DNA from 3 places in the Streptomyces liliifuscus genome. Region 3 is predicted to be linked to each of the others. Evidence: riboswitches for the same ligand, from Rfam matches in the RefSeq annotation. Region 3 holds a riboswitch; each other region holds the start of a gene.
What was found. A riboswitch is a leader RNA that binds a small molecule or an ion and turns the genes downstream of it on or off. The one in region 3 is predicted to bind cyclic di-AMP.
Positions count from the first base shown of each region.

Region 1 (7,685 bases), 4.7 Mb from region 3:
GTGCTGATCCACCAGCCGTCGTTCTCCGAACCCGTCCAGGGACAGGCCTCCGACCTGGCCATTCAGGCCGGCGAGTTGATGCGTACCCGTGGGCAGTTGGAGGAGATGCTCGCCCGGCACACGGGGCAGAGCCGGGAGCGGATCGGTGCCGACATCGAGCGGGACAAGATCCTGGACGCGCGGGCGGCGCTTGAGTACGGACTGATCGACCGGATCGTCCCGAGCCGGAAGTCCACCCAGAGCGCACGCGGCGCGAGGTGAGCGGCCGATGCTCCCACCCGAGTTGCCGCCGCTGCCGGCCCTGACCCGTGCGGAGGCCGAGCTGATCGACCGTTACCTTGAAGTGGTCGACCTGCTCGGCAGGATCAACCCGGCTCATTCCGGGGACACTTACCGGGGGCTGCGCGCGGCCCAGGCCCTGGTCGGCAGGGCCACCGCGCTGCGCGACGCGCTGGCCCTGATGCACCAGCGCGGCGAGCACGAGGTGCACGCGCCGACCCTGGCGCGGGCGCTGCGCGTCCTCGACGGTGAGCGCCGAGCGGGCCGGATCGCGCTACCGCCGCGCTCCGACAGCTGACGTACCGCCATGGACCCGGCGTCACGCAGGCATCTGACGAGACGTCCGGGTCAGGGTTCAAACGGACCGAAAGGCGTACCACCGAACAGCGTAGTCAGAGCTGCTTTTACAGGCCCGTGGAAGTTGCGCAACCCGCGTAGCCTCCGTACGGAATCAGACGTTCCGGTGCTGGTACGAGGGTCGTCGACCCCCTCGACGCCCTCCCGCGGGAAAGGCTGTCCACCCGAACGGGTGAGTGGTGAGTAAGCCCACAAATCGCCGATTCCGCTCGGCTTTTGGGACATCCGTGCGTCAAGATCCCTTCCGACGACAAGCCCCCGCCACAAGCGGCGGGGCGATCCGGGCGGACGCCGAGTCCTGCCGCCGCCCGGATGACCGGTCGACAGAAGTGGATCGGCAGGAGTGGAGGACCCAAGCACGACGGGTCGCCGGAACGGTCACGCCATGACCGGGCCGAGCAGCCCTTGGGGTGAAGCCGCGTCAGCGGCCGGGCAACTTCGCCAGCCCGAATCCGACAGGTCATCCTTCACAGGCGGCTGACGAAGGGTTGCGCATGACTGCGCTCAATCGTGTCCCGTCGCTGTTCAGCAGGGCCGGTACCGCATCGGCTCTCACCATCGCCGCTGTCGGCGGCGGCATCGTGGCCCCCGGATTCACGTCCGGCGCGGAAGCGGCCACACCCGCGACGAAGGCACTCCAGGTAGCGGCCTCCAAGAAGGGCTCCCCGTACAAGTACGGGGCCGTGGGGCCCAAGCGCTTCGACTGCTCCGGCCTCACGCTCTACTCGTTCAAGAAGGCGGGCAAGTCCCTGCCGCGTACGGCCGCCGCGCAGTACAACAAGACGAACCATGTCTCCGCTTCGAACCGCAAGCAGGGAGACCTGGTCTTCTTCCACTCGGGCCGGAACGTCTACCACGTCGGCATCTACGCCGGGAAGGGACGGATCTGGCACTCCCCGAAGACCGGGGAAGTGGTGAAGCTCCAGAAGATCTGGACGAAGAGCGTCTGGTACGGCCGGGTCAGGTGACCCGCCCGGAAGGTGGCCGCGGTGATCACCGCGGCCACGTTCCGGGGCCCGGTGCGTGATATTCGCGGCAGAGTGGTTACTCCTTCACTTATGGGCGACCTTCATCACCACGAGGAGCGCAACGAGACACGGCTTGAGCGCGCCGACCGCAACTTCAACGAACTGCTCCAGGAACTGCGGGTCACGCAGACCGGGGTGCAGATCCTCTTCGCCTTCCTCCTCACCCTCGCGTTCACCCCGCGCTTCCCCTCCCTGGACTTGTTCCAGCGCACCACGTACGTCGTCACGCTGCTGCTCTCCGTACTGGCCGCCACCCTCTTCACGGCTCCGGCCGCGCTGCATCGCCGGCTCTTCCAGCAGGGCGCCAAGCCCCAGGTCGTGAAGGCCTCCTCGCATCTGGCCGAGATCGGGCTCGGCGTGCTCGCGCTCGCCCTCTCCGGTTCGGTCCTGCTCGTCGTGGACGTGGCGACGGGCCGGGCGGGCGGCATCGCGGCCGGTGCGACCACGCTGGTCGTCTGCGCGGGGCTGTGGGCGCTCATCCCCCACCTGATGCAGGGGTCCGCCGACGACGAGGACTAGCGGGGGACTGGCGGGCGCCTTCACGCCACCCGTGGGGCACGGCTCTCAGTCCGCTGTCACGGGCTGCACCGGTGCCGTCCAGGGCAGCATGATCGAGACCGTCTTGCCGCCCTCTCTGGTGGGCCGGACCGTCAGCTTGCCGCCGCACTCGACCGTCAGCCAGCGGACGATCACCATGCCGCGGCCGTTGTCCTGCTGTACGGCCGCGGGCAAACGTTTCGGGAAGCGCGGGTGGCTGTCGGTCACCCCGATGCGCAGTTGTTCGTCGCGGTCGAGTTCGATGTCCACCGTGAAGGTGGGCGACTGCCCGAACGTGTGCTGTACGGCGTTGGTGGCGAGCTCCGAGACGATGAGCCGGACTGTGTCGGCGGCCTCCGTGTCGGATGGAAGTCCCCATTCGGCCAGCACGTTCATGACGTATGTGCGGGCGGCGTAGACCGAGGCGGGATCGCTCGGCAGAGTGACGGATGCTTCCTGGTGGTCTGCCATGGCGAGGTCGTCCCTTTCCCACGGGACCGGAGTCCGACACGAAGCGGATGACTTCGAGTACGGTCCCGGACTGGTGCTTGCGCCAGAGTGCCACTACCTCGGCGTTCGTGGTGCCGATCCACCGAGATATGCATATATCTGTCGCTCGAAGCGGTGAACTCTGCGACGGCCGACCGTATTTGGGCGGGGGGCCGGTTCGTCCTCTACGGTCGGCGTGACGCCGGACGATATAGCGCCGGCGCGACGGTCGGAAGGAGACGGCCATGCAGTACGGTCCCGCTGTGCGCCGCCGGAAACTCGGTGCCGAACTGCGTGCCCTGCGTGCCCGTGCGGGCCTCAAGAGCGGCGAGGCGGCCCGGCTCGTCGGCTGGCACCAGTCGAAGGTGAGCCGGATCGAGACCGGCCGCAGCGGGGTGAAGCCGGCGGACGTGGAGCTGCTCCTCGACGCGTACGACGTCCGGGACGCGGAGCTGCGCGAGTTGCTCGTGGTGCTGGCGGGCTCCGACGACAACGGCAGGCACCACTGGTGGCACGCCTACCGGGGTCTTCTGCCGTCCACCTACAGCGACTTCATCAGCCTGGAGTCGCAGGCCAGCGTGATGCGCACGCTGGAGAACTCCGTCGTGCCGGGGCTGTTGCAGACGCCGGAGTACGCCCGCGAGGTCACCCTGGCGGCCGTGGACGGGGCACCGGACGACAAGGTCGACGCGCTGGTGGAGGTGCGCCTCGCCCGTCAGGACGTACTGCGTTCGAATCCACCGCTCCGACTGAGTGCGGTTCTCGACGAAGCGGCCCTACGACGGACGGTCGGCGGACCGGAGGTCATGGCACGGCAGTTGGATCACCTCAGAGAGGCCGCGCACCTCCCTCACGTGCGGATTCAGGTGCTGCCGTTCGGAGTTGGAGCTCATGTCGGCGTCACCGGGCCCTTTGTTATTTTTTCGTTTCCGAGCACATCTGATCTGGATGTGGTTGTTCTAGACCACTTGACGAGTAGCCTCTATCTCGAACGGAAAGAAGACCTCCAGGCCTACAGCGAGGCCTTCGACTCCCTTCAGGTCCACGCCCTTTCGCCCGAGGAAACGTTGGATTTCATCGCCGGTGTAGCTCACGGCGCATAAGGAGGCACCATGCCCGCCCTGCCTCGGCCCCTACCTTCGAGCACCCGTCTGCACGGTGTGCGGTGGCAGCGCAGCAGCCGCAGCACGGGAATGAACAACTGCGTCGAGACGGCCCGTCCGGCCTCCGGACCATGGGCCGGACTGCTCGCGGTCCGCGACTCGAAGAACACGTCGGGACCCGCCCTGCTCTTCGCCCCCGCCGCCTGGGAGGGATTTATCGCCGCGCTTCGATGATCAGGCGTACGGCACGGTCGAGTTGCCCGTCGGTGAGGTCCGCGCGGGCGGTGAGCCGCAGCCGTGAGATGCCGTCGGGCACCGACGGGGGGCGGAAGCAGCCGACGGCGAGACCGGCCTCGCGGCAGTCCGCGGCCCAGCGCACGGCCCGCTCCGGGGAGGACGCGCGCACGGAGACGACGGCGGCGTCCGGTCGTACGGCTTCGAGACCCTCGGCCGTCAGCCGTTCGTGCAGGGTGGTCGCCACGCCGCGCGCGCGTGTGGCCCGTTCCGGTTCCCTGCGCAGCAGACGCAGGGCCGCGAGAGCCGCGCCCGCCGCCGCGGGGGCCAGACCGGTGTCGAAGATGAAGGTACGGGCCGCGTTGACCAGATGGTCGATGACGTGGGCCGGGCCGAGAACGGCGCCGCCCTGGCTGCCGAGGGACTTCGACAGCGTGACGGTGGTGACCACGTCCGGCGCGCCCGCGAGGCCCACCGCGTGCGGCGCGCCCCGGCCGCCGTCGCCGAGTACGCCGAGACCGTGCGCGTCGTCCACGAGCAGGGCGGCGCCGAACTCCCGGCAGGCGGCGGCGAGTCCGGTGAGCGGGGCCGCGTCGCCGTCGACCGAGAAGACCGTGTCGGAGACCACGACGGCCACTCCGGCATGCGTGCCCAGCGCCTTGCGCACGGCGTCCGGGTCGGCGTGCGCGACGACCTGGGTGGTGCCGCGCGCGAGACGGCAGCCGTCGATCAGCGAGGCGTGGTTGCCCGCGTCGGAGACGACGAGGGAGCCGTGCGGGGCCAGCGCGGTGACGGCGGCGAGATTGGCCGCGTATCCCGAGGAGAAGACCAGCGCGGACTCGAACCCGCAGAATTCGGCCAGCTCGCGTTCGAGTTCCGCGTGGAGTTCCGTGGAGCCGGAGACGAGCCGGGAGCCGGTCGCTCCGGCGCCCCAGGTCCGCGCGGCGCTCGCGGCCGCCTCGGTGACCTCGGGGTGCCTCGCCAGGCCCAGGTAGTCGTTGCCCGCGAGATCGAGGAGCGGGGAGTCGGCGGGGCGGGGGCGCAGGGTGCGGACGAGTCCGGCCCGGCGGCGCACCCGCGCCTGCTCGTCGATCCACTCGAAAGGCGATCCCGACATATGTCCTCCGGGCCATGAGGTGAGGGTGTTCCATGGGGCGCCAACACATGACATTTCGCCTGGGCCGTCCCCACCTGCCTTTTGTAGGCAACGCACAGACCCTAGCCGGACCACCAGCCGCCCATGATGTGGCAATACCCACACGTCGAACGGCCTCTGTTGTCCGGTCCCTCCTTGGCCCGACGCGGTCGGATAGGCCAGGATCGGACCTCATGGACCTGCTGAACACGCTGGTGGACAAGGGGCTTCGGCGAGAGCTGCCGACCCGCGAAGAGGCGCTGGCCGTACTGGCGACCTCCGACGACGAACTCCTCGATGTGGTGGCCGCGGCCGGCAAGGTGCGCCGGCAGTGGTTCGGCCGACGGGTGAAACTCAACTACCTGGTCAACCTGAAGTCGGGCCTGTGCCCGGAGGACTGCTCGTACTGCTCGCAGCGGCTCGGCTCCAAGGCCGGGATCCTGAAGTACACGTGGCTGAAACCCGACCAGGCCTCCGAGGCCGCGGCGGCCGGGCTCGCGGGCGGCGCCAAGCGGGTCTGCCTGGTGGCGAGCGGACGCGGTCCCACCGACCGTGACGTGGACCGGGTCTCGGACACCATCAAGGCGATCAAGGACCAGAACGAGGGCGTCGAGGTGTGCGCCTGCCTCGGGCTGCTCTCCGACGGCCAGGCCGAGCGGCTGCGCGAGGCGGGCGCGGACGCCTACAACCACAACCTCAACACGTCCGAGTCGACGTACGGGGACATCACGACCACCCACACGTACGCCGACCGCGTCGACACGGTCCAGAAGGCGCACGCCGCGGGTCTGTCCGCCTGCTCGGGGCTGATCGCGGGCATGGGCGAGAGCGACGAGGACCTCGTCGACGTCGTCTACTCGCTGCGCGCGCTCGACCCGGACTCGGTGCCGGTCAACTTCCTGATCCCGGTCGAGGGCACCCCGCTCGCCAAGGAGTGGAACCTCACGCCGCAACGCTGTCTGCGGATCCTCGCGATGGTCCGGTTCGTCTGCCCGGACGTCGAGGTGCGGATCGCGGGCGGCCGCGAGGTCCATCTGCGCACGATGCAGCCGCTCGCCCTGAACCTGGCCAACTCGATCTTCCTCGGCGACTACCTGACCACCGAGGGCCAGGCGGGCAAGGCGGACCTGGAGATGATCGCGGACGCCGGGTTCGAGGTGGAGGGCACGGGCCAGGTGACGCTTCCGGAGCACCGGGTCACCGCGGGCGGCGGCTGCGGTTCCCACGCCGAGGCCGGCTGCGGCTCGCACGCGGACGCCGGATGCGGCTCCCACGAGGGCGGCGGCTGCGGCCCCTGCGGCTCGGCCGCCGAGGAGCAGGCCCCCGCGGCGGCGCGGGTCCCCGAGACGGCCCGCGTCTCCGAGGCCCGTACGGACCTGGTCGCGGTACGCCGCCGGGGTGCCGGAACGGACCTCGCGCCCAATGCCTGACCCGCACGTGTCCGGCCTCTCCGTGCCCGAGCTGCTGGAGCTCGACCGACGGCACGTCTGGCATCCGTACGGTCCGATGCCCGGCCGCCAGGAACCGCTCGTCGTGGAGTCGGCGAGCGGGGTGCGGTTGCGGCTGGCCGGTACGGACACCGAGCTGATCGACGGCATGTCGTCCTGGTGGTCGGCGATCCACGGCTACAACCACCCCGCGCTCAACGAGGCGGCCCGCGACCAGCTCGGCCGGATGAGCCATGTGATGTTCGGCGGGCTCACGCACGAGCCCGCCGTACGGCTGGCGAAGCGCCTTGTCGACATGTCACCCGAGGGTCTTGAGCATGTCTTCCTGGCCGACTCCGGCTCGGTGTCCGTCGAGGTCGCGGTCAAGATGTGCCTCCAGCACTGGCGTTCCCTCGGCCGCCCGGGCAAGCAGCGCCTGCTGACCTGGCGCGGCGGCTACCACGGCGACACCTGGCAGCCCATGTCCGTGTGCGACCCCGAGGGCGGGATGCACCAGCTGTGGCAGGGCGTGCTTCAGCGCCAGGTGTTCGCTGACCCGCCGCCGGTCGCGTACGAGGAGTCGTACGCGGACCAGCTGCGTGAGCTGATCGAGCGGCACGCGGACGAGCTGGCCGCGGTGATCGTGGAGCCGGTGGTGCAGGGCGCGGGCGGGATGCGGTTCCACTCCCCCGCGTATCTGCGGGTGCTGCGCGAGGCGTGCGACGCGCACGACGTGCTGCTCGTGTTCGACGAGATCGCGACCGGCTTCGGCCGTACGGGCGCCATGTTCGCGGCCGAGCACGCGGCGGTGACGCCGGACGTGATGTGCGTGGGCAAGGCACTGACCGGCGGCTATATGACGATGGCGGCCACACTCTGCACCGCGCGGGTCGCCGACGGGATCTCTCGGGGCGAGGTGCCGGTGCTCGCCCACGGCCCGACCTTCATGGGCAACCCGCTCGCCGCCGCCGTGGCCTGCGCCTCGATCGACCTGCTCCTCGGCCAGGACTGGCAGACCGAGGTCAAGCGCATCGAGACAGGGCTGCGGGAGGGGCTGGCCCCGGCGGCGGAACTGCCCGGGGTCCGGGACGTACGC
Region 1 covers NZ_CP066831.1:9,188,920-9,196,604, reverse strand. Annotated here, with positions in the region: gene JEQ17_RS39725 (ATP-dependent Clp protease proteolytic subunit) at 1-261, shown strand, start outside; gene JEQ17_RS39720 (hypothetical protein) at 269-577, shown strand; cyclic di-AMP (ydaO/yuaA leader) riboswitch at 948-1,127, shown strand; gene JEQ17_RS39715 (C40 family peptidase) at 1,131-1,604, shown strand; gene JEQ17_RS39710 (DUF6328 family protein) at 1,695-2,183, shown strand; gene JEQ17_RS39705 (ATP-binding protein) at 2,229-2,672, opposite strand; gene JEQ17_RS39700 (helix-turn-helix domain-containing protein) at 2,936-3,793, shown strand; gene JEQ17_RS39695 (DUF397 domain-containing protein) at 3,803-4,027, shown strand; gene JEQ17_RS39690 (8-amino-7-oxononanoate synthase) at 4,008-5,144, opposite strand; gene bioB (biotin synthase BioB) at 5,357-6,592, shown strand; gene JEQ17_RS39680 (adenosylmethionine--8-amino-7-oxononanoate transaminase) at 6,585-7,685, shown strand, end outside.
Region 1: linked by a shared signal. The riboswitch ahead of JEQ17_RS39715 (C40 family peptidase) and the one ahead of JEQ17_RS18770 (C40 family peptidase) in region 3 are both predicted to bind cyclic di-AMP.

Region 2 (7,685 bases), 1.3 Mb from region 3:
CGCGAGGCCGCCCAGCTCGACGTGGACCACGAGGACCGGCTTGGCGGGAGCGGCGGCGGAGGCCGAGCGCAGCGCCTCCGCCAGGGCGGCGTCGGCCGTGGAGGCCTCCCCCACCGCCGGAATCGCGGTGACCACCACGGCGTCGCAGGCGTCGTCGGCCAGCGCGTGCGTCAGCGCGGCGCGGAAGTCCTCGGCCGAGGCGGCCGTGGTCAGGTCCACCGGGGGCAACGGTCGCAGCCCCTCGGCGAGGCACGCGTCGTACGTCAGCAGCCCGAGGGACTCGGAGTTCCCGAGGATCGCCACCCGGGGGCCGGTCGGCAGGGGCTGGCGCGCCAGGAGCAGGCCCGCGTCGACCAGCTCGGTGATCGTGTCCACCCGGATGACGCCGGCCTGCCGCAGCAGCGCCGACACCGTCGCGTGCGGCAGCCGGGTGGCCCGGACGGCATGTCCCTGGGGCGCGGCACCGCCGTGCCGTGCGCCCTGGACGACGACCAGCGGCTTCGCCGCCGCGGTGCGCCGCGCGAGGCGGGTGAACTTCCTCGGGTTGCCGATGGATTCGAGGTACATGAGGGCTACATCGGTGTCGGGGTCCTCGTACCAGTACTGAAGGACGTCGTTGCCCGACACGTCCGCGCGATTGCCCGAGGAGACGAACGTCGACACGCCGGTCACGCCCGTGACCCCGCCGCCGCGCCGGTGCAGCCGGGACAGCAGCGCGATGCCGATGGCGCCGGACTGCGCGAACAGGCCGATCCGTCCGGCGCGCGGCATCTCCGGTGCGAGCGAGGCGTTGAGCCGCACCTCCGGGGAGGTGTTGATGACTCCGAAGGCGTTCGGTCCGATGATCCGCATCCCGTACGTACGCGCCTGGCGCACGAGCTCGCGCTGGCGCTCCCTGCCTTCGGGGCCGCTCTCGGCGTACCCCGCGGAGACCACGACGAGCCCCTGCACCCCGTGTTCACCGCACTCGGCGACGACCTCGGGGACGCGCTCGGACCGGACGGCGACGACGGCGAGGTCGACGGGCTCGGGGATGTCACGGACGGAGCGGTAGGCCGGCACTCCGCCGAGCTCCTTCTCCTGAAGTGCTCCGTTCACCGCGTACAGGCGCCCGGTGAATCCCGCTTCGCGGAGGTTCTCCAGGACGCTGCGGCCCACTCCCCCGGGTGTGCGGCCCGCGCCGATGACGGCGACCGAGCCCGGCGCGAGGAGGCGGGCCACCGAGCGCCCCTCCGCCCGCTGCTCCCGCGCGCGCTGCACTGCGAGCGAGCGGTCGGTGGGCTCCAGGTCGAACTCCAGGCGTACGACGCCGTCCTCGAAGTGGCGCTTCTGCTGGTACCCGGCGTCCGTGAACACCTTGATCATCTTGTTGTTGGCGGGCAGCACCTCGGCGGCGAAGCGGCGGATGTCGCGCTCACGGGCGACGGCCGCGATGTGCTCCAGGAGGGCCGATGCCACACCGCGGCCCTGGTGGGCGTCCTGCACGAGGAAGGCGACCTCGGCCTCGTCCGCGGGGGACGATGCGGGGAGGCCGTCGGCGTTGATGCGGTCGTAGCGTACGGTGGCGATGAACTCGCCGCCGACCGTGGCCGCGAGTCCCACCCGGTCCACAAAGTCGTGGTGCGTGAAGCGGTGGACGTCCTTGGCGGACAGGCGCGGATACGGCGCGAAGAAGCGGTAGTACTTCGACTCGTCGGACACCTGCTCGTAGAAGCTGACCAGGCGGTCGGCGTCGTCGGCCGTGATCGGCCGGATGCGCGCGGTGCCGCCGTCGCGCAGCACGACGTCGGCCTCCCAGTGAGCGGGGTACTCGTGCCGGTCCGGCGAGGTCTGCATGGGGCCCAGAGTACGGCTCGGGTCCGACAACGGCCGGTCGTCGTCCCGGGGGTTCATGTCCCGGGCCCGGTCGCGGGTCCGGGTCCCCGGGTTCGCCTCCGAGGGGTTCACGTCCCGGCGACGGCGGGCTCGCGTCCGACAGGGGCGCGAGGCAGTCTTGGGGGACCGAAGCCGCCTCGGGCCCGGAATCCGCATCCGCTCGGGGCACGCTTCACGATATGGAACAATGGTCTAGACAACCGTGAGACACCTGAAGGGCAGCATCACATGGCTGAGCGCCGCGTCAACGTCGGCTGGGCCGAGGGCCTTCACGCCCGTCCCGCCTCCATCTTCGTCCGGGCCGCCACGGCTTCCGGCGTCCCCGTGACGATCGCCAAGGCCGACGGCAACCCCGTCAACGCCGCCTCGATGCTCGCGGTTCTCGGCCTGGGCGCCCAGGGTGGCGAGGAGATCGTCCTGGCCTCCGACGCCGAGGGCGCGGACGCCGCGCTCGACCGCCTGGCGAAGCTGGTCGCCGAGGGCCTTGAGGAGCTTCCCGAGACCGTCTGATCTCGCGGACCACATACGGCGGAGCCGCGTCCACCCATGCCGGGGGACGCGGCTCCGCCGTTTCCGTCTGCGCGGCGAGCGGCACGGTTCGAGCGTACGTGCCGTGCGCGACACTTTTCCCACGACCGCGTCGGCGTTTTGTCCGTACGTCGCGTCGGCGCGCGGCTTTCCGCCGCGCCGTCGGCATCGTCCGGAATTTCTTCGCCTGCCCTCGCGCCGAGTTCCACTCACGCGGTTCCGCGCATGCGGAAATCACGTGCGCGGGAATTCTCGGCACGTGGAGAAAAGGGGCAGCAGAAATAGACCCCTACGAATAACTCTCTTTGTATACGGCGCCACTGTTAATGCCGCAGGCCCGCCGTGTTTACGGGATGTTGCGAAGTCCTCACACGCTCCGCGCGGTCACCGCCGCCGGGAAAGCGCAGCCGGTGCGCGGCCATCGCCCGCTCGGTGTGCAGCGCCGTGATCGCCCTGGCCCGGTCGTTGTCGCCGCGCGCGACGGCGTCCACGATGGCGCCGTGCTCGGCCCAGGACTCGGCGGGATGGGCGGGCGCCTCGACCGAGTACATCCAGGCGATCTTGTGCCGCAACTGGGCGAGCGTGGAGGTCAGTGCGGGGCTTCCGGAGGCCTGTGCGAGCGTCTCGTGGAACCAGCCGCCCAGTGAGCGCAGATCCTCGCTGTTGCCCCTCCTGGCGCGCTCCTGGCCCAGCCTGACCAGGCCGCGCAGCACCTTGAGGTGCGCCTCGGTGCGGCGCTGGGCGGCCCGCGCGGCCCCCAGCGGCTCCAGCAGCATGCGCATCTCCAGGAGGTCGGCGGCCTCCTGCTCGGTGGGTTCCGCGACGCACGCGCCCGCGTGCCTGCGCGTGACGACGAATCCCTCCGCCTCCAGGGTGCGCAGAGCCTCCCGCACGGGGACCCGCGAGACGCCGTACCGGCGCGCGAGCAGTTCTTCGGTGAGCCGGCCGCCGCGCTCGTAGACACCCGCGACGATGTCGTCACGGATCGCCGTGCATACCGAGTGCGCGGGAATACGCATGACCCGACCTCCGCCTTAACCCCCGCGAAACGCGGTCGATTGACGCTTGTTCGGTGACTCTATTGCAGAGAGCGGGAAATTCCGATGGCGGACCGGAATCCGTGGATATTTTTTGGACACACCTCGCTTCTGAACAGGCAGTCGTCCGGTACGAAGTCGGTCGAGAAGTGGTCGAGATGCCATCAGGAAGTGATCAGGACCGCGCGAAGGCCCCGGCTCGGTGAGCCGGGGCCTTCGGGACAGTGCCGCGCCTGGAGGGCCGTCGCGCGGAGGGCTGCCGTGTGGAGGGCCGTCGCGTGGGGAGCTGTCGCCCTCCGTCAGACGTTCACGCCGTGCTGGCGCAGGTACCCGAGCGGGTCGATGTCCGAGCCGTACTCCGCGCTCGTCCGCGCCTCGAAGTGCAGGTGCGCCCCGGTGACGTTGCCGGTCGCCCCGGAGAGGCCTATCTGCTGGCCGGGCGTGACCGTCTGACCGACCGAGACACCGAGGAACGACATGTGCCCGTACTGGGTGTAGGTGCCGTCGTTCATCTTGATGACGACCTGGTTGCCGTACGCACCGCCCCAGCCGGCCTCCACGACGGTGCCGGCGCCCACCGCGTGCACGGCGGTGCCGCTGGCGGCGTGGAAGTCGATGCCGGTGTGGCTGCCGGAGGACCAGACGGCGCCGCCGGCCTTGTAGCCGGTGGAGACGTACGAACCGGAGATGGGCGCGGTGTACGACTTCAGCAGCCGCTCGCGCTCGGCCGCGCGGGCGGCGCGGGCCTTGACCTCGCGCTCCTTCTTGGCCTTCTCCGCGGCTTCCTTGGCACGCTCCTTGGCGGCGGCCTCGGCCTTCTCGCGGGCGGCGGTCTCGTCGGCGGCCTGCTGCTGGGCGGCGGCCTGTGCGTCGATCTGGTCGGCGACCGAGTCGCCGATGGTGATCGCCTGGGTCAGGGTCTGCTCTGCGGGGCTCTCGGCGGCGAGTGCGGGAGCAGCCAGGGTGCCGACGACACCGGTGGTGGCGAGTGCGGCGACGCCGACGGTCCGGTTGGTCGTGCGCTTCATGCGGCTGGGACGACGGTGCTTCCCGGTGGCGCGGGTGAACGCCATGAAGTGGCTGGTCCTTTCCTTCCTTCTCGCCTACCGGGTTAGCTGACGGGTTCGGAGCAGGAAGGTCTCCTACGGACCCCCTTCGGGAAGGGCGTCCGATTCACCCCAGGGACTACATATGGGTCCCCGGCTCCCCTGGCTCGCGCCGTACGGGGACTCGGCGATGACTGTCCGGTGCCGCGGGCGCGGCGCACTGCCTGACGAACAGCCGGACCGACGCTAAGCGGGGCGTCTTTCAATCAACAAACGGATCAAGGGTTTTGTAGCGCATGCCACAGGGCAGACGGGCAACCTCTCTACCAATACGGACAACTCGCCGATCGAGTGCTGAAGTCCGGGCAAAAGGAGAACCCAGGCGACTCCTCAGTCACCTGGGTTCTCCATGGAGAAGCGTTGTACTGCTCCGCTCTACTCCGCCGTCACGACGCTGACTTCGCCGATTCCGAGGGCCCGGACCGGCTCCTCGATCTGCGCGGCGTCACCGACGAGGACGGTCACCAGACGGTCCACCGGGAAGGCGCTCACGGCGGCCGCGGTGGCCTCCACGGTGCCGGTCGCGGCGAGCTGCTGGTACAGCGTCGCCTGGAAGTCGTCCGGCAGGTACTGCTCGACCTGGTCGGCGAGAGTGCCCGCGACGGCGGCCGCCGTCTCGTACTTCAGGGGTGCCACGCCCACGAGGTTCTGCACGGCGATGTCGCGCTCGGCGTCGGTGAGTCCCTCGGCCGCGAGCGTGCGCAGCACCTTCCAGAGGTCGTCGAGCGCCGGGCCGGTGTTCGGGGTGTCCACGGATCCGCTGATGGCGAGCATCGCGGCGCCCGTCCCGTCCGGCGCGGAGCGCAGCACCTGGCCGAACGCCCGCACACCGTAGGTGTATCCCTTTTCCTCGCGCAGGACGCGGTCCAGGCGCGAGGTGAGGGTGCCGCCGAGGCAGTACGTGCCGAGCACCTGGGCGGGCCACACGCGGTCGTGCCGGTCGGCGCCGACGCGGCCGATGAGCAGCTGCGTCTGGACGGCTCCGGGACGGTCGACGATGATCACGCGGCCGGTGTCGTCGGCGGTCACCGGCGGAATGGGGCGGGCCTCGGCCTGCGATCCCGTCCAGGCGCCGAGCGTGTCCCCGAGCAGCGCGTCGAGGTCGACGCCCGTGAGGTCGCCGACCACCACGGCGGTCGCGGTGGCGGGGCGTACGTGCTTCTCGTAGAAGGCGCGGACGCCCGCCGAGTCGATCGAGGTGACCGTCTCCTCGGTGCCCTGGCGCGGGCGCGACATGCGCGAGGTCGCCGGGAAGAGCTGCCGGGAGAGCTCCTTGGCCGCGCGGCGGGCCGGGTTGGCGGTCTCGTGCGGGATCTCGTCGAGCCGGTTGCGCACCAGCCGCTCGATCTCGCTGTCCTCGAAGGCGGGTGCCCTGAGGGCGTCGGCGAGCAGACCGAGCGCCTTGGGGAGCCGGGAGACGGGGACTTCGAGGCTGATCCGTACGCCCGGGTGGTCGGCGTGCGCGTCGAGGGTGGCGCCGCAGCGCTCCAGCTCGGCGGCGAACTCCTCGGCGGAGTGCTTGTCGGTTCCCTCGGTGAAGGCACGCGCCATGATCGTGGCGATGCCGTCCAGGCCCTTCGGCTCGGCCTCCAGCGGGGCCGCCAGGAGGATCTCGACGGCGACGACCTGCTGGCCGGGGCGGTGGCAGCGCAGCAGGGTCAGGCCGTTGTCGAGCGCGCCGCGCTCGGGGGCCGGGAAGGCCCAGGGCCTGGCCTCGCCGGCCTGGGGCTGCGGGTGGAATTCCATCGTGGCGAGCTCGGTCACTTGGCCGCCTCCTCGTCGGTGTCGTCAGCGGCGTCGGTCTCTTGGGCCTCTTCGGCGACGGTCGGCTCGTAGACCAGCACCGCGCGGTTGTCGGGGCGCAGGCGGGCCTTGGCGACCTCCTGGACCTCCTCGGCCGTGACGTCGAGAACGCGCTGGACGGCCGTCAGGGCGAGCTGCGGGTCGCCGAACAGCACCGCGTACCGGCACAGTTCGTCGGCGCGGCCCGCGACCGTGCCGAGGCGGTCCAGCCACTCGCGCTCCAACTGGGCCTGGGCGCGCTCCATTTCCTCGGCGGTGGGGCCCTCCTCGGCGAACCGGGCGAGCTCCTCGTCGACGGCGGTCTCGATCACCGGCACCTCGACGTCGCCGGACGTCTTCACGTCGAGCCACCCCAGGGAGGGTGCTCCCGCGAGGCGCAGCAGGCCGAACCCGGCCGCGACGGCGGTGCGGTCGCGGCGTACGAGCCGGTTGTAGAGCCGGGACGACTCGCCGCCGCCGAGCACGGTCAGGGCCAGGTCCGCCGCGTCGCACGCGCGCGTGCCGTCCTCCGGAAGCCGGTAGGCGGCCATCAGCGCGCGGGCCGGGACCTCCTCCTCGACGACCTCGCGCAGCTGCTCGCCGATGGTCTCGGGCAGCGCGCCGTCGCGCGGGGCGGGCTTTCCGTCGTGGCCCGCGATCGAGCCGAAGTACTTCTCGACCCAGGCGAGCGTCTGCTCCGGGTCGATGTCTCCGACGATCGAGAGAACGGCGTTGTTGGGCGCGTAGTAGGTGCGGAAGAACGCGCGCGCGTCCTCCAGCGTGGCCGCGTCCAGGTCCGCCATCGACCCGATGGGGGTGTGGTGGTAAGGGTGGCCCTCCGGGTAGGCGAGGGCGGTCAGCTTCTCGAAAGCGGTGCCATAGGGGACGTTGTCGTAACGCTGCCGGCGCTCGTTCTTGACGACGTCCCGCTGGTTCTCCATGGACTCGTCGTCGAGCGCGGCGAGCAGCGAGCCCATGCGGTCGGCCTCCAGCCAGAGGGCGAGCTCCAGCTGGTGCGTGGGCATGGTCTCGAAGTAGTTGGTGCGCTCGAAACTGGTCGTGCCGTTGAGCGAACCGCCCGCCCCCTGCACCAGTTCGAAGTGACCGTTGCCCTTCACCTGACCCGAGCCCTGGAACATCAGGTGCTCGAAGAGGTGGGCAAGTCCGGTGCGGCCCTTGACCTCGTGGCGCGAACCGACGTCGTACCAGAGGCACACCGCCGCGACCGGGGTCAGGTGGTCCTCGGAGAGCACCACACGCAGGCCGTTGGCCAGGCGGTGCTCGGTCGCTGTCAGGCCGCCGGAACCGGCCTCAGCTGTGGCCGTGTGACCCATGGGCATGTACGTCCCTTCGATCG
Region 2 covers NZ_CP066831.1:3,145,048-3,152,732, forward strand. Annotated here, with positions in the region: gene JEQ17_RS13260 (bifunctional acetate--CoA ligase family protein/GNAT family N-acetyltransferase) at 1-1,836, opposite strand, end outside; gene JEQ17_RS13265 (HPr family phosphocarrier protein) at 2,104-2,385, shown strand; gene JEQ17_RS13270 (GntR family transcriptional regulator) at 2,727-3,422, opposite strand; gene JEQ17_RS13275 (M23 family metallopeptidase) at 3,740-4,513, opposite strand; cyclic di-AMP (ydaO/yuaA leader) riboswitch at 4,526-4,686, opposite strand; gene JEQ17_RS13280 (M16 family metallopeptidase) at 4,922-6,310, opposite strand; gene JEQ17_RS13285 (M16 family metallopeptidase) at 6,307-7,668, opposite strand.
Region 2: linked by a shared signal. The riboswitch ahead of JEQ17_RS13275 (M23 family metallopeptidase) and the one ahead of JEQ17_RS18770 (C40 family peptidase) in region 3 are both predicted to bind cyclic di-AMP.

Region 3 (7,685 bases):
TCTCCGGCTCCGACTTTCTCCAACTCGATGTGCGTGAGGCGCCGTTCGGTGGGCGGGCCGAGTGGCTGGCCGGGCAGTTGCGACAGGCCGTCGCCGACGGGCGGTTGCCGGTCGGCAGCCGGCTTCCGGCGACTCGGGTGCTCGCCGCGGAGTTGCGCGTATCGCGCGGGGTGGTGACCGAGGCGTACCGGCGGCTCTCGGAGGAGGGGCAGGTGGAAGGGCGGGGGAGGGGCGGGACGGTGGTGGGGACGGTGAGGGCTCCGGGCTCCGGTGCCGGGGATCATGAGGTCGGTTCGGGGCAGCTCGCTTACGCCGAGCCCGTGTACGCCCCCTCCCCGTCCGCCCCCTCCCCGTCCGCCCCCTTCCCGTACCCTCCGTCCCTGTCCCCGTCCCCCTCCACTCCGTCCTCCCCCTTCAGCAACCCGCCCGGTGATGACGTCTTCGATCTGATCCGTACGGCGGCGGCGCGGATCGATCTGTCGCCCGGGGTGCCGGATCTCGCGGCGTTTCCGCGGGCGGCCTGGCTGCGGGCCGAGCGTGGGGTGTTCGGGGAGCTGGCGGCGGGCGGGTTCGGGTACGGGGATCCGCGTGGGACCGAGGAGCTGCGGCGCGCTGTCGCCCGGTGGCTGGGGCGGTACCGGGGGATCAGGGTCGACGCCGGTGACGTACTGATCGTCGCCGGGACCGCGCAGGCGCTCGCGCTGATCGGGCGGGTGCTGCGGGAGGACGGCATCGAGGAGATCGCCGTGGAGGACCCGGGGTCGCTCGGGGTCCGGCAGCATCTGCGGAACCAGGGGATGCGTACGCCCCCGGTGGCGGTCGACGGAGAGGGCGTCCTCGTCTCCGAACTGCGGGACCACCGGGCCGTGTTGCTGACCCCGGCGCACCAGTTTCCGACGGGGGTCGTGCTCGGGGGCGCGCGGCGCCGGGAGCTGATGCGGTGGGCCGGGGACGGCGGGCTGGTGGTGGAGGACGACTACGACGCCGAGCACCGTTACGACCGGGCGCCCGTGCCCGCGCTGCGGTCGATGCTCCCGGAGCGGGTCTGCTACGCCGGAAGCGTGTCCAAGCTGCTCGCGCCCGCCCTGCGGATGGGATGGGTGGTGGCGCCCGCGCGATACCGGGAGGCCCTGGTCGCCGCGAAACGGTACGCCGACCTCGGCAACGCGGTTCTGCCCCAGCTCGTGCTGGCCCGGCTGATGGAGTCGGGCGAACTGGAACGGCACCTGCGGCTCGTACGGCGGCGCCATCGGCGTCGGCGGGACGCGATGATCGCGGCGATACGGGAGTGTCTGCCGGGGGCGGTGGTGCACGGGGCCGCGGCCGGACTGCATCTGCTGATCACGTTCGGCGGGGATGGCACTGTCGGAACCGACGACAGCGCCGGAACCGACGACAGACCCGGAACCGGGGACTTCAGGGATACCGACCTCGCCGCCGCCGCGCTGGCCCGTGGCGTCAAGGTGCACCCGCTCTCCTGGCACCGTCAACGGCCGGGCGGCCCGCCGGGGCTGCTGCTCGGCTACGCGGCGTCCTCGGTGTCGGCGATCGAGGAGGGGATCGCCGTGCTGGGCGAGGCCGTTGTCCGCTGCCCGACCGGTACCCGGGGTCCCAACACCCGCACGGCCCACCGATAGTGCCGTACGGCCTTCACCACGCCGATCAGACCGGTCAGCCAGAGGATGAAGCCGATCCCCATCACGAGCACCACATCGCTGTACGCGTCATGTTCGGGCCTCGCCTCCGCCACCCCCGCGAACGACGTCCACAGCCCGAACGCGCAGACGGTGAGCGAGGAGAGCAGCCAGAAGAGACTCAGGCCGGAGGAGCGCAGGCGGTCGTCGGTGGGCGGATGGCTGTCCAACCGCAGCCAGGCGTCGAGAAGTTGGCTGATATGGCGGTCCCGCCGGACGGCGAGTACGACGGCCACGACGGAGGGTGCCAGCGAGGCCAGACCGAGGACCGCGAAGAGCGGACCCAGGATGAACCCGGTGGGATCGCGCTGCTCCAGTTGCTGCAACGGCAGTACCAGCAGCGCCCATCCGATGATCGCCGCGACCGCCAGGAGCCACAGCAGCAGCACCCGGTGCACTCCGAGACTGCGTCTGCGCAGCTCCTCCAACGCCCGCCCGCGGTCCGCCAGCAGCGCCGACCTGTCCGGCCAGCCGCTGATGTACGCGGGCGGCGGCGGAGGCGGCGGCAGCGTGGAGCCGGGCATTGAATCCTTCGGGAGGGCGACGGCGAACCAGGCGGAACGGAACGGAAGGGAGCGAGGCGGATGAGACCGGAGCGGATCGCGACCGTGCGGTGCGGCATGTCGAACAGTGCCACGCCGACGCTACCCGCCGCAGTACCCCTGCGATGCCCATCCAAGCCGGACCGATGCCCGAACGGCTTGAACTCCCCCGCTCTCTTCACTTGATCCCTGCCTGTTCCCGCCTGTAGCCCTGCCTGCAGCCCCTGCCTGTTCGCCGGCCGGCTCACGCCACGCGCGTGGCACCCGCGAACGGCATCTCGTCGATCGGCGCCACCCGCACCGGCGCCGACGGATTGGGCGCGTGGACCATCTGCCCGTTGCCCACGTACAGCCCCACATGGCTGATGCCCGAGTAGAAGAACACCAGGTCGCCGGGGCGCAGTTCGGACCGCGACACACGCTGGCCCGCGTTGATCTGCGCGTACGTCGTGCGGGGCAGTTCGATCCCCGCGGCGCGGTACGCGGCCTGCATCAGCCCCGAGCAGTCGAAGGCGTCGGGTCCGGTGGCGCCCCACACGTACGGGCTGCCGAGTTTCCCGTACGCGTATGAAATGGCGGTCGCCGCACGGGAGTTGGGTGCGGTGGCCGACGAACCGGCGCCGCCGCCCAGGTCGCGCGGGCCCGCGGCGGAACGTGAGGCGCGGGCGGTGTCCGCGTCGTCGGCGCCGATGCGGGCCCGGTCCGAGTCCGACAGCCGCGACAGCAGATCCCGCGCCTCTCCCAGCTTCCCCGTGACGGTCGTCTTGTGCCGCTTCAGTTCCGCCTGCCGCTCCTTGAGCGAGGTGAGTTCGACATGGGCGGCGCCGCGCAACTGTTCGATCTCGCGCAGCTGTCGGCGTACGCGCGACACCTTCGAGGCCTGCCTGCTGCCGGCCCGCTCGGCGAACGCGGCCCCCTCCAGGTACTGATCCGGGTCGGAGGAGAGCATGAGCCCCAGTGCGGGGTCGACGCCGCCGTCCCGGTACTGCGCGGCGGCGAGCGAACCGAGCGCGTCCCGCTCGGAGTTGAGCCGCTGCGTCCTGCGCGCGGCCTCGTCCTGAAGGGTGTCCAGGCGGCCCCGCGTCTTCGTCGACTTCTCCTTCGCACCGTTGTACTTCTCGGTGGCGACCTCCGCCTCCTGGTACAACTTGTCGACCTTCGCCCTGACCTGAGCGGGTGTCAGCTCCGGGGCGGCGGTTCCCGTCCCCTCGAACCCGGTCGCGCTCGCCGCGCCCGCCAGCGCGATGGTGAAGGCGGTGCGGGCCGTACTGCCGCCGACTGAGCGCTGTCTCGGCTTGCGGTGCGCTGCCACGTGCGATCCACGTCCTTCCGTACGGCCGCCGTGGATTTGGTGCGTCCCGCGGCGGCGGCCCCTCAGGGGCCGGTTGCACGTCCGGCGGCGGCCCGCACAGGGGGAGCGGGCCGCCGCCGGACCTTTCTCGGCGGTGGTGTCCGGATGCCGCCCCTGACCCGGGCGGTGGTGGGGAGCCGGTCACCTGGTGAAGGACGCTAAACCTGGGACCGCGGCGGGGGTAACGGCATGTACGGAAGTGGTGGGACTCGGACATGAGCTGACCGGGTACGACCACGATCCGGGCCCGGGGCCACCGACTTGACGTGATGCGGTGACCGATGAGCGGGTTGTGGGGAAACGGCCGCCGATCCGGTGCTATGGGCTCCGCCGGGGTGTGGCGTGGGAGTCGCCAGGGGCCCGCGGGGCCGGGTGTGCGAGGCCGGGGGCGGTGCGCGGTGGTGTGGAGGCGTTTGGTTAGTGTCCGGGCTCATGGACGTACTCATTCATGTCTTCGTCGCCCTGCACATCATCGGCATCGCGTCCCTCCTCGGCGGCTTTCTCACGCAGCTGAAGGCCATGAGTGACGGCACGGCCCGCTTCAGCCCCGCCATGCTCCACGGCGCGCTGACCATGCTGGTCACCGGCGCGATCCTGGTCGGCCTCAACCAGGCCGACGACCAGACCGTCAACAACATCAAGATCGGCGTGAAGCTCGCCCTGCTGGTCGTGATCCTCGGCCTCGTGTACGTGAAACGGGACGAGGAGAAGGTGGAGAACAGCCTGTTCGGCCTGGTGGGCGGCCTCACCACGGCGAACATCTTCATCGCGGTGCTCTGGACCTGAAGGGCCTGAAGGGCCTGAAGGATCTGAGGGACCTGAGCGGAGAACAGGTCTACGAAAAGCCCCTCACGCCGGGCGCACCACGCTGTGGATCGGCATGTAGAAGATCGATTCCTCGCGGACGTACGCCCCCGGCTTGGGCGCGTGGATCATCATTCCGTCGCCGATGTAGATGCCGACGTGGCTGATGTCGTCGTAGAAGAAGACCAGGTCACCGGGCTGGGCGCTGTTCACGGAGACCGTCGTGCCGGTCTTGACCTGGTCCCAGGTGGTCCGCGGGAGCGTGACACCGGCGGCCTTCCAGGCGGCCTGGGTGAGCCCGGAGCAGTCGTACGAGCCGGGGCCGCTCGCGCCCCAGACGTACGGCTTGCCGATCTGGGCGCGGGCGAAGGCGAGTGCCTTGCCGGCCTTGGCGGTGGAGGCGACGGAGCCGGAGCCCGACCCGGAGGTGCCCGAGGCGCTCCCGGAGCCCGTGGAGGTCCCGGTGCCCTGCGCCGCCTCCTGGCGCCGCCGCTCGGCGTCGGCCGCCTGCTGCCGGGCCAGCTCGTCCGCCTTGCGCTGAGCCTCTTCCTGCTTCTGCCGCTCGATCGCGGCGAGGCGCGCCTTCTCCTCGGCGGTCAGCTTCGAGAGGAGGTCGCGCGCCGTGGCGAGCTTCCGCTGGACGTCCGCCTTGGACGTCTTCAGCGAGCTCTGCGTCCTGGTGAGCGTCTCCAGGCTCTCGGACGCCTCCTGCCGCTTCTCCGTCGTGGCGGTCTGCTGCGTCACGTAGTCGTCGACGGACTGCTTCTGGCGGCTGGTGAGCCGGTCCATCAGCTGGGTCTGGTCGAAGTAGTCCTGCGGGTTGTCCGCGAGGAGCAGGGAGGCGGTGTCGGGGGCGGCGGCCCCGGTGCGGTACTGCGCGGCGGCGAACGTACCGAGCTCCTCGCGCGCGTCGTTGAGCTTCTCCGTGCGGCGCGCCACGTCGTCGAGCAGGGTGTCGACGCGCTTCTTCTGCTTGGTGGTCTTCTCCTTGGCCGCGTTGTACTTCTCGCCGGCCGTCTCCGCCTGGCGGTAGAGGTCGTCGACCTTCTTCTCGACTTCCTCGAGGCTCGGCCTGGGCTCCTCGGAGGGGGCCGCGTTCGCCGTCTGGGAGAGAAGGGCCACCGAGGTCAGGGCCGCGGTGGCGATGGCCGGAGTCCGTATGCCCATCGGACTGGGGGGCCGGGACTTGCGGTGTGGCGCCACGAGGGCGTCTCCTTCCGTCATCCGCCTACCGAGTTAGCTGTCGGGTTCGGGCGGGTGCTCCGGAAGGTTTGCCCTACGGTCCGTTTCCCCGAAGGGAGTTGGACCGATTCACCCCAAGTTCGGTTGGGTCCCCGGCTCCGTCGGCCACGAGGGCGTACCGGACTCGGCGGAGGCCGCTCGGCCCGGCGTGTTCGCCGGTGCGGGTCGTGCGGCCCACATAAAAGTTAGCTAATTCCTGTGGCCCCTGTGAAGTTTGATGCGCGATATGCCCGATACATTTTCGTGACCTTAGCTTTGAGGCCGACTCCCCGTGGTCAATTAGGGATGATCTACGGAGAGTTGTCCGAAGTGGGCCGACGGTGGCCCCCGAAGGGGCGCGGGGAACTGCGCGACCAGCCACAGCCGACCCGCACCCGCGATACGGCGTTCCGGGTTTCCGGCGAAGCCGCAGGTCGACCGCCTGATCGCGGATCGTCACGGGCATCCTGCGGAGGGTGACGGGGCCGGTGGCGGGCGGCCCGACATACCCGCAGCCCCGCTGGAGCGATCCGCCAAGTTTCAAGGGTGGCGGCACGCTGTCAGTGGGGACGCCTAGACTCGGAGAGCGATGAGCAGCCTCTTTGATGACAGCTTCCTGGCGGACCTCAAGCCCTCGCGGGCCCACGAGGAGGAGCCCCCGCCGCCGCCCGAGGACGAGGCACCGGAGTCGGAGCCCGTTCCGGACGATTTGTTCGGCGGCCACTTCGACGTGCCGCCGAGTCGGGACGGGTATTACCGCGACGGCGCCCCCCGGCCGCACGTGGACCCGGCCGCGCTCCTGGACGGGCTGAACGAGAACCAGCGCGCGGCGGTGGTCCACCACGGCTCGCCGCTGCTCATCGTGGCCGGCGCGGGCTCCGGCAAGACCCGTGTGCTCACGCATCGCATCGCCCACCTGCTGGGCGAGCGCAAGGTGCACCCGGGCCAGATCCTCGCGATCACCTTCACGAACAAGGCCGCGGGCGAGATGAAGGAGCGCGTCGAGCAGCTCGTCGGCCCGCGCGCCAACGCGATGTGGGTGATGACGTTCCACAGCGCGTGTGTACGGATCCTGCGGCGCGAGTCGAAGCAGCTCGGCTTCACCTCCTCCTTCTCGATCTACGACGCCGCCGACAGCAAGCGCCTCATGGCCCTGGTCTGCCGTGACCTGGACCTCGACCCCAAGCGCTTCCCGCCCAAGTCGTTCAGCGCCAAGATCTCGAACCTGAAGAACGAGCTGATCGACGAGGAGGACTTCGCCGCCCAGGCCGCCGACGGCTTCGAGAAGACCCTCGCCCAGGCCTACGCGATGTACCAGTCACGCCTGCGCGAGGCGAACGCGCTGGACTTCGACGACCTGATTATGACGACGGTCAACCTCCTGCGCGCCTTCCCGGACGTCGCCGAGCACTACCGCCGCCGCTTCCGGCACGTCCTGGTCGACGAGTACCAGGACACGAACCACGCGCAGTACGCCCTTGTGCGCGAGCTCGTCGGCACCTCCGAGCACCCGGTCGACGTACCGCCCAGTGAGCACGACCTCCCGTCGGCGGAGCTGTGCGTGGTGGGTGACGCGGACCAGTCGATCTACGCCTTCCGCGGCGCGACCATCCGCAACATCCTCCAGTTCGAGGAGGACTACCCGAACGCGACGACGATCCTGCTGGAGCAGAACTACCGCTCGACGCAGACGATCCTCACCGCCGCGAACGCGGTCATCGAGCGCAACGAGTCGCGCCGCCCCAAGAACCTGTGGACCAACGCGGGCGCGGGCGCCCAGATCACCGGCTATGTCGCCGACACCGAGCACGACGAGGCCCAGTTCGTCGCCGACGAGATCGACCGGCTCACGGACGCGGGCGACGCGAAGGCGGGCGACGTCGCCGTCTTCTACCGTACGAACGCGCAGTCCCGTGTCTTCGAAGAGGTCTTCATCCGCGTCGGCCTGCCCTACAAGGTCGTCGGCGGCGTCCGCTTCTACGAGCGCAAGGAGGTCCGTGACGTCCTCGCGTACCTGCGCGTGCTCGCGAACCCCGAGGACTCCGTACCGCTCCGGCGCATTCTCAACGTCCC
Region 3 covers NZ_CP066831.1:4,448,112-4,455,796, reverse strand. Annotated here, with positions in the region: gene pdxR (MocR-like pyridoxine biosynthesis transcription factor PdxR) at 1-1,637, shown strand, start outside; gene JEQ17_RS18785 (hypothetical protein) at 1,523-2,218, opposite strand; gene JEQ17_RS18780 (C40 family peptidase) at 2,481-3,548, opposite strand; gene JEQ17_RS18775 (hypothetical protein) at 4,020-4,373, shown strand; gene JEQ17_RS18770 (C40 family peptidase) at 4,437-5,594, opposite strand; cyclic di-AMP (ydaO/yuaA leader) riboswitch at 5,602-5,773, opposite strand; gene pcrA (DNA helicase PcrA) at 6,202-7,685, shown strand, end outside.